Regions from separate parts of the Chryseomicrobium imtechense genome, predicted to be linked through region 2. Evidence: riboswitches for the same ligand, from Rfam matches in the RefSeq annotation. Region 2 holds a riboswitch; the other holds the start of a gene.
The links. Region 2 has a riboswitch for cobalamin ahead of AB5N96_RS10165 (ribonucleoside-diphosphate reductase subunit alpha). Riboswitches for the same ligand answer to the same signal wherever they lie in the genome.

Region 1: it holds a riboswitch for cobalamin, as region 2 does, so the genes downstream of both, AB5N96_RS09335 (ABC transporter substrate-binding protein) here and AB5N96_RS10165 (ribonucleoside-diphosphate reductase subunit alpha) in region 2, are expected to answer to the same signal.

What each region holds. Positions count from the first base shown of each region.
Region 1 covers NZ_JBGOBM010000008.1:85,150-89,897, reverse strand. Annotated here, with positions in the region: gene speB (agmatinase) at 1-72, shown strand, start outside; gene AB5N96_RS09345 (YwiB family protein) at 442-861, shown strand; gene argS (arginine--tRNA ligase) at 858-2,522, shown strand; cobalamin riboswitch at 2,527-2,664, shown strand; gene AB5N96_RS09335 (ABC transporter substrate-binding protein) at 2,795-3,745, shown strand; gene AB5N96_RS09330 (FecCD family ABC transporter permease) at 3,738-4,733, shown strand; gene AB5N96_RS09325 (adenosylcobinamide amidohydrolase) at 4,734-4,748, shown strand, end outside.
Region 2 covers NZ_JBGOBM010000010.1:26,347-31,094, forward strand. Annotated here, with positions in the region: gene AB5N96_RS10160 (ribonucleotide-diphosphate reductase subunit beta) at 1-461, opposite strand, end outside; gene AB5N96_RS10165 (ribonucleoside-diphosphate reductase subunit alpha) at 475-2,691, opposite strand; cobalamin riboswitch at 2,822-3,004, opposite strand; gene AB5N96_RS10170 (undecaprenyl-diphosphate phosphatase) at 3,291-4,118, opposite strand; gene AB5N96_RS10175 (DedA family protein) at 4,128-4,739, opposite strand.

The sequences.
Region 1 (4,748 bases), on a different contig from region 2:
TCATCGGAGCAAACAGCAAACACGGCTTCAAAATTGATTCGTGAGATGTTGCTTGGGTGGATAAAAGAGTAAGAGTTCAAAACACGGAAGTCGAGGTATTCTCGATTTCCGTGTTTTTTCGTGAGATCACCGCTTTAAAAAATCAATCGTAATTGGAAATAGTTCCTAAAAGGTACCTGGTACACACACAACTTCAACACAATTTATTTTTATACATTTTTTAACTTGATAGTGCGAGTTTGCGCTGCATGAATGGTGAATAATCATGAATGTCAGAATTGTTTGTGGGACAGGTACCTAAAAAAGCGTGAAACTCTCCCAGGAAATAGCGTTCTGGCTGTAGGACTCCCCAAACAACACTCCCACCTTCACAATCTCCCCAATCTCCCGTATACTAAAAAGGTTATAGAAATAACCAAATACCGAAAAGAGGGCTTGAGAATGACCGAACAGGCAGGGATTCCGATTCAGCTGAAGATTGTGTCGACCTTCAAGCATCCCGGAACAAAAATGACCCAGGAATACCACCGGGCAACTGGCTCGATGTATTACAAACAACAAAAACGCTTCTTACGGTTTGAAGAAGTGACAGAAGAAATCACCCAAACCCTCGTTAAATTTGAAGGGTCCGGTGGCTACATCCGACGGCGAGGCGTCGCGGATATGCGAATTGAGTTCGAACTTGGACAAAAAACAAAAGGGCACTATACAATGCACGGTCATACGATGCCGCTGGAAGTATTCACGAGTCGAATCATCCATACAGAAGGCCACGACCGCATTGAATATTCTCTTTATCAAGACAGTGAAAAAATGGGCGATTACACAATCGACTATCATTATACGGAGGTAACCGAATGAATGCAGTAGAACAACTTCAACAATCCATTAAAGACGCTCTTCAAAAAGCAGTCGACGCGACAGGTCTAGCAGGCGACCAGTCGGTTTCGATCCACTTAGAGGCCCCTCGTGACAAAGCAAACGGGGATTACGCGACAAACGTTGCTATGCAACTCACAAAAATCGCGAAGCAAAACCCGCGTGCTATTGCTGAACAGATTTTAGAGAAACTTGAAACAGAAGGAACATCGATTGAATCTGTTGAAATCGCGGGACCTGGTTTCCTAAACATCCGTACAAAAAAAGACTACCTGCAACAAGTCATCAACACAGCTTTTACAGCGGGTACGGCATTCGGTCGCTCAGACACTGGGGAAGGCGAAAAAGTACAAGTCGAGTTTGTCTCTGCGAACCCAACAGGCGACTTGCACCTCGGCCACGCGCGCGGAGCTTCTGTAGGAGACTCACTGTGTAACGTTCTTGATTTCGCAGGCTATGACGTGAGTCGTGAATATTACATCAACGACGCTGGAAACCAAATTCACAATTTGGCGCTTTCGTTAGAAGCACGCTACTTCCAAGCGCTCGGGCAAGACCGGGACATGCCGGAAGACGGTTACCATGGACAAGATATTAAAGACATTGCGGGGGAACTTGCAGCAAACGACGGGGACAAATACGCATCTCTATCGGACGAAGAGCGCTATGAATTCTTCCGTAGCTACGGGTTACAAAAAGAACTTGAGAAATTGCAACAAGATCTAGCAGACTTCCGCGTGAACTTCGACGAGTGGTTCTCGGAGTCTTCACTTTATAAAAACGGCAAAATTGACGTGGCACTGGACAAGCTTCGTGCGAACGGCCATATCTACGAAGAAGAAGGCGCGACCTGGTTCCGCTCGACAACATTTGGCGATGACAAAGACCGCGTACTGATCAAACAAGACGGCAGCTACACATACTTGACGCCAGACCTTGCGTACCACGAAGACAAGATCAACCGTGGTTTTGAAAAGCTGATCAACATCTGGGGTGCAGACCACCACGGCTATATTCCACGTATGAAAGCAGCCATTCAAGCGCTCGGCTATGACCGCGACACGTTAGAAGTCAGCGTCATTCAAATGGTGCAATTGTATAAAGACGGCGAGAAGATGAAGATGAGCAAACGTACAGGGAAAGCTGTGACGATGCGTGAACTAGTAGAAGAAGTTGGGCTCGATGCAGTGCGTTACTTCTTCGGTATGCGTTCAGGCGATTCACACATGGACTTTGACCTTGACCTGGCTGTTTCTCAGTCGAATGAAAATCCTGTCTATTACGCACAGTATGCACATGCGCGTATCTGTTCGATCTTGCGTGCAGCAGAAGAGCACCAAATGGCCCCATCCGTTGAAAACTTGTCCTTGTTAACGGACGAAAAAGAGATTGACTTGATGAAAAAAGTGGGAGACTTCCCACAAGTGGTGGCAGATGCAGCGAAGCTTCGTGCACCGCACCGCGTGGCAACGTACATTCAAGAACTAGCTGCACAGTTCCATAGCTTCTACAATGCCAACAAAGTATTGGACCCAGAAGCAAAAGACTTGTCACAAGCACGCCTTGCACTGATTTCGGCTACGCGCCAAACGATTGAAAATGCACTGAAATTATTAGGGGTTTCCGCTCCAGAGAAAATGTAGTACGCTAGACACAACACAACAAGGTGCTCAAGTAACGGATTGCTTGAGGTAAAAGGGAAGCTGGTGAAAGTCCAGCGCGGTCCCGCCACTGTAAGCGACATCAGTCGTAAGCCAGGAAACCTGCCTTGTTGAATGCGCCGTGAACCTACGAGGATGGGTTGGTGTAAGTCGACTATGCCTTTTTGCATGCTCTAGCCGATTTATACCTATTTTCACCCGTCTTTCCGTAGAGGAAGGCGGGTTTTTTACATACACAGAAAAGGGGAAAGACAATGAAAAAATGGGTAGGTTCACTTTTAGCAGCCACTTTACTACTAGGGGCATGTACAAACGAAGAAGCAACTGAAACTCCGGAGACGTCAACAACTCCGGAAACAGAAGATACAGCATTTCCACTCACAGTTACTGATGCAGTGGGCAATGAAATTACCTTGGAAGAAGCACCAGACGCTATCATCTCGATGATTCCGAGTAATACGGAAATCTTATTCGCCTTAGGATTAGATGAAGAAGTCGTAGGGGTCACAGATTACGATAACTACCCAGAAGCGGCAACGACGAAAGAAAAGATCGGCTCATTTGAATTTAACATCGAAGTGATGACCGCTCTCCAACCCGACCTCATCCTTGCACATGAATCGAGCTGGTCGTCAGCAGAGGCAGGCTTGCAACCACTGATCGACTCAGGTGTACAAGTATTTGTCGTTGACAATGCAATGAGTTTTGATGAAACGTACGAGACCATTCTCGACATCGGAGAAGTGACGGGGAAATCAGAAGAAGCTGATCAAGTCGTTGCAGATATGAAAGCGCAAGTAGAAGAAGTAGCGAGTAAATTAGAAGCGGTTGAAACACCGAAAAAAGTTTTCTTGGAAGCATCGGGGGACCCTGAAATCTACACAGCAGGCCAAGGTACATTGAATCAAGAACTACTAGAACTTATCAATGCAGAAAATGTTGTAGCGGACCAAGAAGGCTGGCTGATGATGAACTCAGAAGAAATCATCTCACGCAACCCAGATGTCATCGTCTTGACGTATAACTACATGGAAAATGCCGTGGATGCTGTGAAAGCACGACCTGGATTTGATCAAGTGACAGCAGTGCAGCAAGATGCTGTCATAGAAGTGAATGAAGATATTACAACGCGTCCGGGACCGCGTCTTGCACTGGCTCTTGAAGAGCTTGCAAAGGCTGTCTACCCGGAAATTATGAATGACTAGAAGACCTCTTGGCTGGATTGTATCGATCTTGCTGTTAGTCGCTTCAATCTGGCTCGGTGTCTCGATTGGTGCCGTCCAGATTCCAGTATCCACTTTATGGGGAGGGAGCGAGGATGCAACCGCCTCAACGATTGTCTGGAATATCCGGATGCCGCGTGTGTTTCTCGCAGCCCTTGTCGGAGCTAGCTTAGCAGTGGCTGGAGCTGCATTCCAGGCATTATTGAAAAATCCACTTGCTGACCCGTACACACTCGGTGTCTCTTCCGGCGCGTCAGTCGGAGCCGTGGCAACCATCTTTTTTGGATTGTCCTTACCTTTTTTCGGAATGTTCACATTACCGCTACTCAGTATGGTCGGAGCGGTTGTCACACTCATCGTCGTGGTTTCATTCGCCCGCATGATTGACCGCTCACTGCGGATGGAAACTATCATTTTGACAGGGATTATTACGAGTTCCTTTTTCGGTGCCATGATTTCGCTCATGATCGCTCTAACTGGCGAAGAATTGCGTCAAATTATTGGCTGGCTACTTGGGAGTGTCGCTATGCGAACATGGACACACGTGCAAATGATTGTACCGTTCGTGGCGATTGCGGGTACATGGCTTTTGTTCCGAGTGCGGGATTTGAATGCTCTACAACTTGGTGAAGACCGCGCGCATCATTTAGGGGTCAATGTCGCGCGCGTGAAAAAAGAAGTCCTCGTTGCAGGTTCCATGTTGACTGGGGCAGCGGTAGCAGTTTCGGGAACGATTGGATTTGTCGGTCTGGTCGTGCCGCACATGGTCCGGCAATTATTCGGTGCTGACAACCGGCACGTGTTGCCACTCAGTATGATTAACGGCGCATCCTTGCTCATTTTATGTGACTTGGTGGCACGCACGATTATCGAGCCGACCGAGCTGCCAATTGGTGTCATGACCGCATTCATAGGGGCACCTGTATTTGCGTGGATTTTCTTCCGCCAGCGACGAAAGGGCGTGAACTAGATGTTACGAGTCGAA
Region 2 (4,748 bases):
TTGCGTTCCTTCAAACTGTCTTCTGTTCGCCAGTAGTCAAATACACGCTTTTGCTCCGACTCGCTGACGAGACTTGAGAGTACATATGAATAGGAATGATTATGAATTACTTCCTGTTGCGCCAAGATGATCATCAGTGCGGACAAACTTGAATCTGTGAGGTAATCAGCCACTTTCCCGGCGAAGTCTGTTTGGACACTATCGAGAAGTGCTAAAAGCCCGATGATTTTTAAAAAGGATTCTCGTTCATCTGCAGACAACTCTGGAAACTGTCGGATGTCTTGGCTCATATTGATTTCGAAAGGCGTCCAAAAGTTCCCGAGCATTTTCTTATATTTTGGATACGCCCAGCGAAAACGGACGTCATCCCAGTTTAGTATGTTCGAGGATTCTCCGTTCACGATTCCAGTCGAGCGGTTAGGTGCTTGTTCGTCTAATAGTATACGTTGTTTTAGTTCCAACTTTGTCTCCCCCTTAACTTGAACACGAATCGCAGTCAATCAATTCTATGGATGTTGATCGAACATAGTACGTAGATTTCATTTTTTGTTTCCAGGCTTCTAAGTGGAGTGCGAGTAACTCTTTTGCCTGTATCGTGTTTTGTACATAGAAGTTTAAAGATATACTCTGATCGATATGTTTCTGTCGTGCTGCATTTTGTCGAATCGTCCAGTGTTGATCGATATAGTACGCCGACTTGTAATACCATGTCGTTTCTTCATTGAGCTCTGGCGCTGTTACGGGAATCTTGTAGTCTTTCTTTTCTTCTGAGTAGCGCTTCTGGAAAATCGGATCAATACTTGCTGTCGTTCCCGCAATGATTGCAGTTGATGAATTCGGAGCTACAGCCATCAAGTATCCATTTCGAATGCCCGTCTCTCCAACCTGCTTTTTCAATTGTCTCCAACGCCCGGACGTGTAGCCACGCTTTGTAAAGTACGCCCCCTGTTCCCAATCAGAGCCTGTAAAGAGCGGATAGCTCCCTCTTTCTTTTGCAAGGTCGGCTGACGCTTGAATTGTCAGGAAGGCAATTTCTTCATAAAGTTCATCCGCCAGTTCTATCGCTTCTTTCGACTCCCAACGAATCGCTTTTTTCGCAAGGAGATGATGCCATCCGAACGTACCAAGTCCGATTCCCCTGTAACGAAGGTTTGTACGCTTGGCTTGTGGAATCGGGAGATCATTGAGCTCGATGACGTTATCTAACATACGAACTTGTATAGGAATTAACCGTTCGAGTACATCGTCTTCCACCGCGCGAGCTAAATGAATAGAGGACAAGTTACAAACGACAAAGTCCCCGGGGCGACGCTTTGTGACAATGACGTCTTCTTCAATTTTTGTCGACTCAAACGTCGTCGCTGACATGTTCTGCATAATTTCCGTGCATAAATTACTGGAGTAAATCATGCCTTCATGCGCATTCGGGTTTTGTCGATTGACCTCGTCTCGGTAAAAATGAAATGGCACGCCGGTCTCTAACTGACTTTTCATGATACGCTTCATAATATCAATGGCTGGAATCGTATCTTTCGAAAGTGCTTCATTTTCCACACATTGCTGGTATCGCGTACGGAATGTTCCGCGTCCTTCCTGCTCGTCATAGCAGTCTTCTAAAGAGAAGCCCATAAGTGTGCGTACTTCATGTGGGTCGAACAAGTACCATTCCTCACGCGCCTCTACTTTCTCCATGAATAAGTCTGGCAAGCAAATACCTGTAAAAATGTCATGCGCACGCAGCCGTTCATCCCCATTGTTTAGACGTAAATCCAGAAATGCCAGAATATCTTTGTGCCAAATGTCGAGGTAAACAGCAATTGCACCTTGCCGCTGCCCAAGTTGATCCACACTGACTGCTGTGTTGTTCAGTTGTTTGATCCAAGGAACGACACCGCTTGAAGCATTTTTGAATCCGCGGATGCTTGACCCTCGACTCCGAACTTTCCCCATGTATACACCTATACCTCCACCATATTTGGAAAGAGTCGCAACGTCGGTGTTACTGTCATAAATCCCTTGCAGACTATCGTCGACTGTATCTATGAAACAACTAGAGAGTTGACCATTCGGTTTCCCGGCGTTAGCTAATGTAGGAGTTGCCACTGTCATGTAGAGATTGCTAAGTGCCCAATAGGCGTCTTTCACTTTTTGTAACCGATTGGTTTTTTCCTGCCTATGAAGTGTCATCGCAATCATAAGCCATCGCTCTTGTGGAAGTTCTACGATTTCCCGGTTAAAGTCTCGAGTCACGTAGCGGTCAACGAGTGTTTTCAATCCAATATAGGTGAATAACTGATTACGCGATCGGTCGAGCCAGCTACTCATCTCGGTCAGTTCTTGTTGACTGTAACTCGTAATCACTTCTGCTTGATAGAGTCCGCGTGCAGCAAGTCGGTTTGCTTCTTTGCCAAACACGGTATGAACGTCTTCTACAGCTACATTTCGTTTAGTAGCAACTTGCGTATAGAGTTGTTCTTCATAGAGTGTAGCGGCGACAAATGTGTAGTACGGGTGTTGTTCATCAAGTAAATTTAATGCTTCTAGACTCATAGCGTGTAGCCAGGCGTCCTCCGCGCCTTGCGGGTGACGAATTTTCCAGCGTTTTGAGAGACGCCAAAATTCGTCTAATTGTTCAGCAGTAAACAGCTGCTTGAGTCGTTCTTCACTGCGGAAGAGGGTATGCGTCGTCATCGGAATTCCTCCTTTTTGACACAAAAAAGCGACGGCTCTCCTTTTCAGGGAAACCGTCGCTATAAACGACAAAAAAACGCGTATGCCTAAAGGCGTCTCGCGTTCCCTTCTCAATCCCCGAAGAAGGTAAAGCTCATGCGAGAACAGGCAGGTCTACTGGCTTGTGCATCTTCCTTCTGCCGTGCCTTCCCACGTTCTCACGCAGTGGCTTGTGTTGGCAGTCGTCCGCACTTACAGTTGCGGGGACAGCTCCAGTTTTTCACTGGATTCCCTATTAAACCATAGATATGGTACCTGTAACTCGCTTCATCACTAAATGTTGTGTACTTGTGTTTATTAAACCATAGATATTTGGAGAAAGGAAGTCTTGACATTTGGGAAATAAGGTCAGAAGTATGAGATTCGGGATTTGGATGGGAGTTCGGCAATTGTGTCGGGCGTTTTGGCAATTGTGTCGGAAGATTCGATGGTTATTTGCCGATTTTCGACGTCTAATTCCTTCCGTTCACCAGATGCTGATATTATGGAAACTAATTCCACGACTAACCCCACCCCAAACAAAAACCCGCTCCTTCAAATAGGAGCGGGCCAATCAGATCTTATAAAAATACGATGAAGGCTAGAACCGTTGCAAGTACCATACGATAAATCGCAAACGGTGTCAGTTTCACGCGCGCGATTAACTTCAAGAAAAACTTGATAGAAATTAATGCGAACACAAATGCACTGACAAATCCAACCGCATAAAAGCCCATGTGGCTCATATTGATTTCTTCCATGTTCGAAATCAACGATACCGCACTAGCACCGAACATGATCGGTACCGCCATGATGAATGTAAAGTCCGCTGCCGTCTTGTGGTCAAGACCAAGTAAAACTCCCCCTGAAATCGTTGCGCCTGAGCGCGAGAATCCTGGCCACAACGATAAACACTGAATCAAACCGACTTTCAATGCTTTGCCGTATGTCATGTCATCCAAAGTTGTAATACTTGGGTTTTTCGGTCCGAACTTGTCCGCAATAATCATGAAGATGGCTCCGACAAATAAGCTGACGATTACCCATTCAATCGTGAATAAATACGAATCGATAATATCTTCGAACAACAACCCTAAGACACCTGCTGGTAAAATCCCCACCAACACGTGCGCAATGTTGAAGCGATGCCCTGGAGCTGTGCCTTCCATCTTATGTAGACCCACAAGACTTAAAAGACGCTTCCAGAAAATAAACACAACCGCTAAAATCGAGCCGAGCTGAATGACGACTTTAAATGTATTCGCTGAACTCTGCCCTAAAAACTCTTTCGTCTGCAGCCACAAATCATCCACGATAATCATGTGACCCGTAGAAGATACCGGTGCAAACTCCGTCATCCCTTCCACAAAACCAAGTAATAATGCTTTTAATAATTCAATAATTTCCATGAGATCTCCTTATGAATGTTTCTTTTTCTTATTTATAAACCAAATAAACCAAGCAATGGCTACCAAAACTAGGACTACGTAGATAACATTCGAATAAATATCAAAATAGCCGACGAGCGTATGCCAATTTTCCCCGAGTGCCGCACCTACGGACACGAGAATCGTATTCCAAATCACAGTCCCCAGCGTTGTGAAAAGTAAAAACACACTAAATCGCATATTCGACATCCCCGCAGGAATCGAAATTAAACTGCGCACAAGTGGAACCAAACGACCAAAAAATACAGCCCACGGGCCAATGCGGTCAAACCAGGCTTCTGCCCGGTGAATATCTTCTTTCGTGACACGTAACCAACGACCATGTTTTTCAACGATTTTCTCAAGTCGCTCGGCATCTAACTGCAGTCCGATGAAGTATAAAATTACAGCACCCGCTACAGAACCAAGCGTAGCCACTGTAATCACACCGACAATTGTCATTGATGTCGTCGTTGTCATGAACCCACCAAGCGTCAAAATGATCTCGGAAGGAATCGGTGGAAATACATTTTCAATCATGATTAAGAGAAAAACGCCCCAGTAACCAAACTCACTGAGCCAATCGGTAATCCATTGCTCCATAATAAGCCG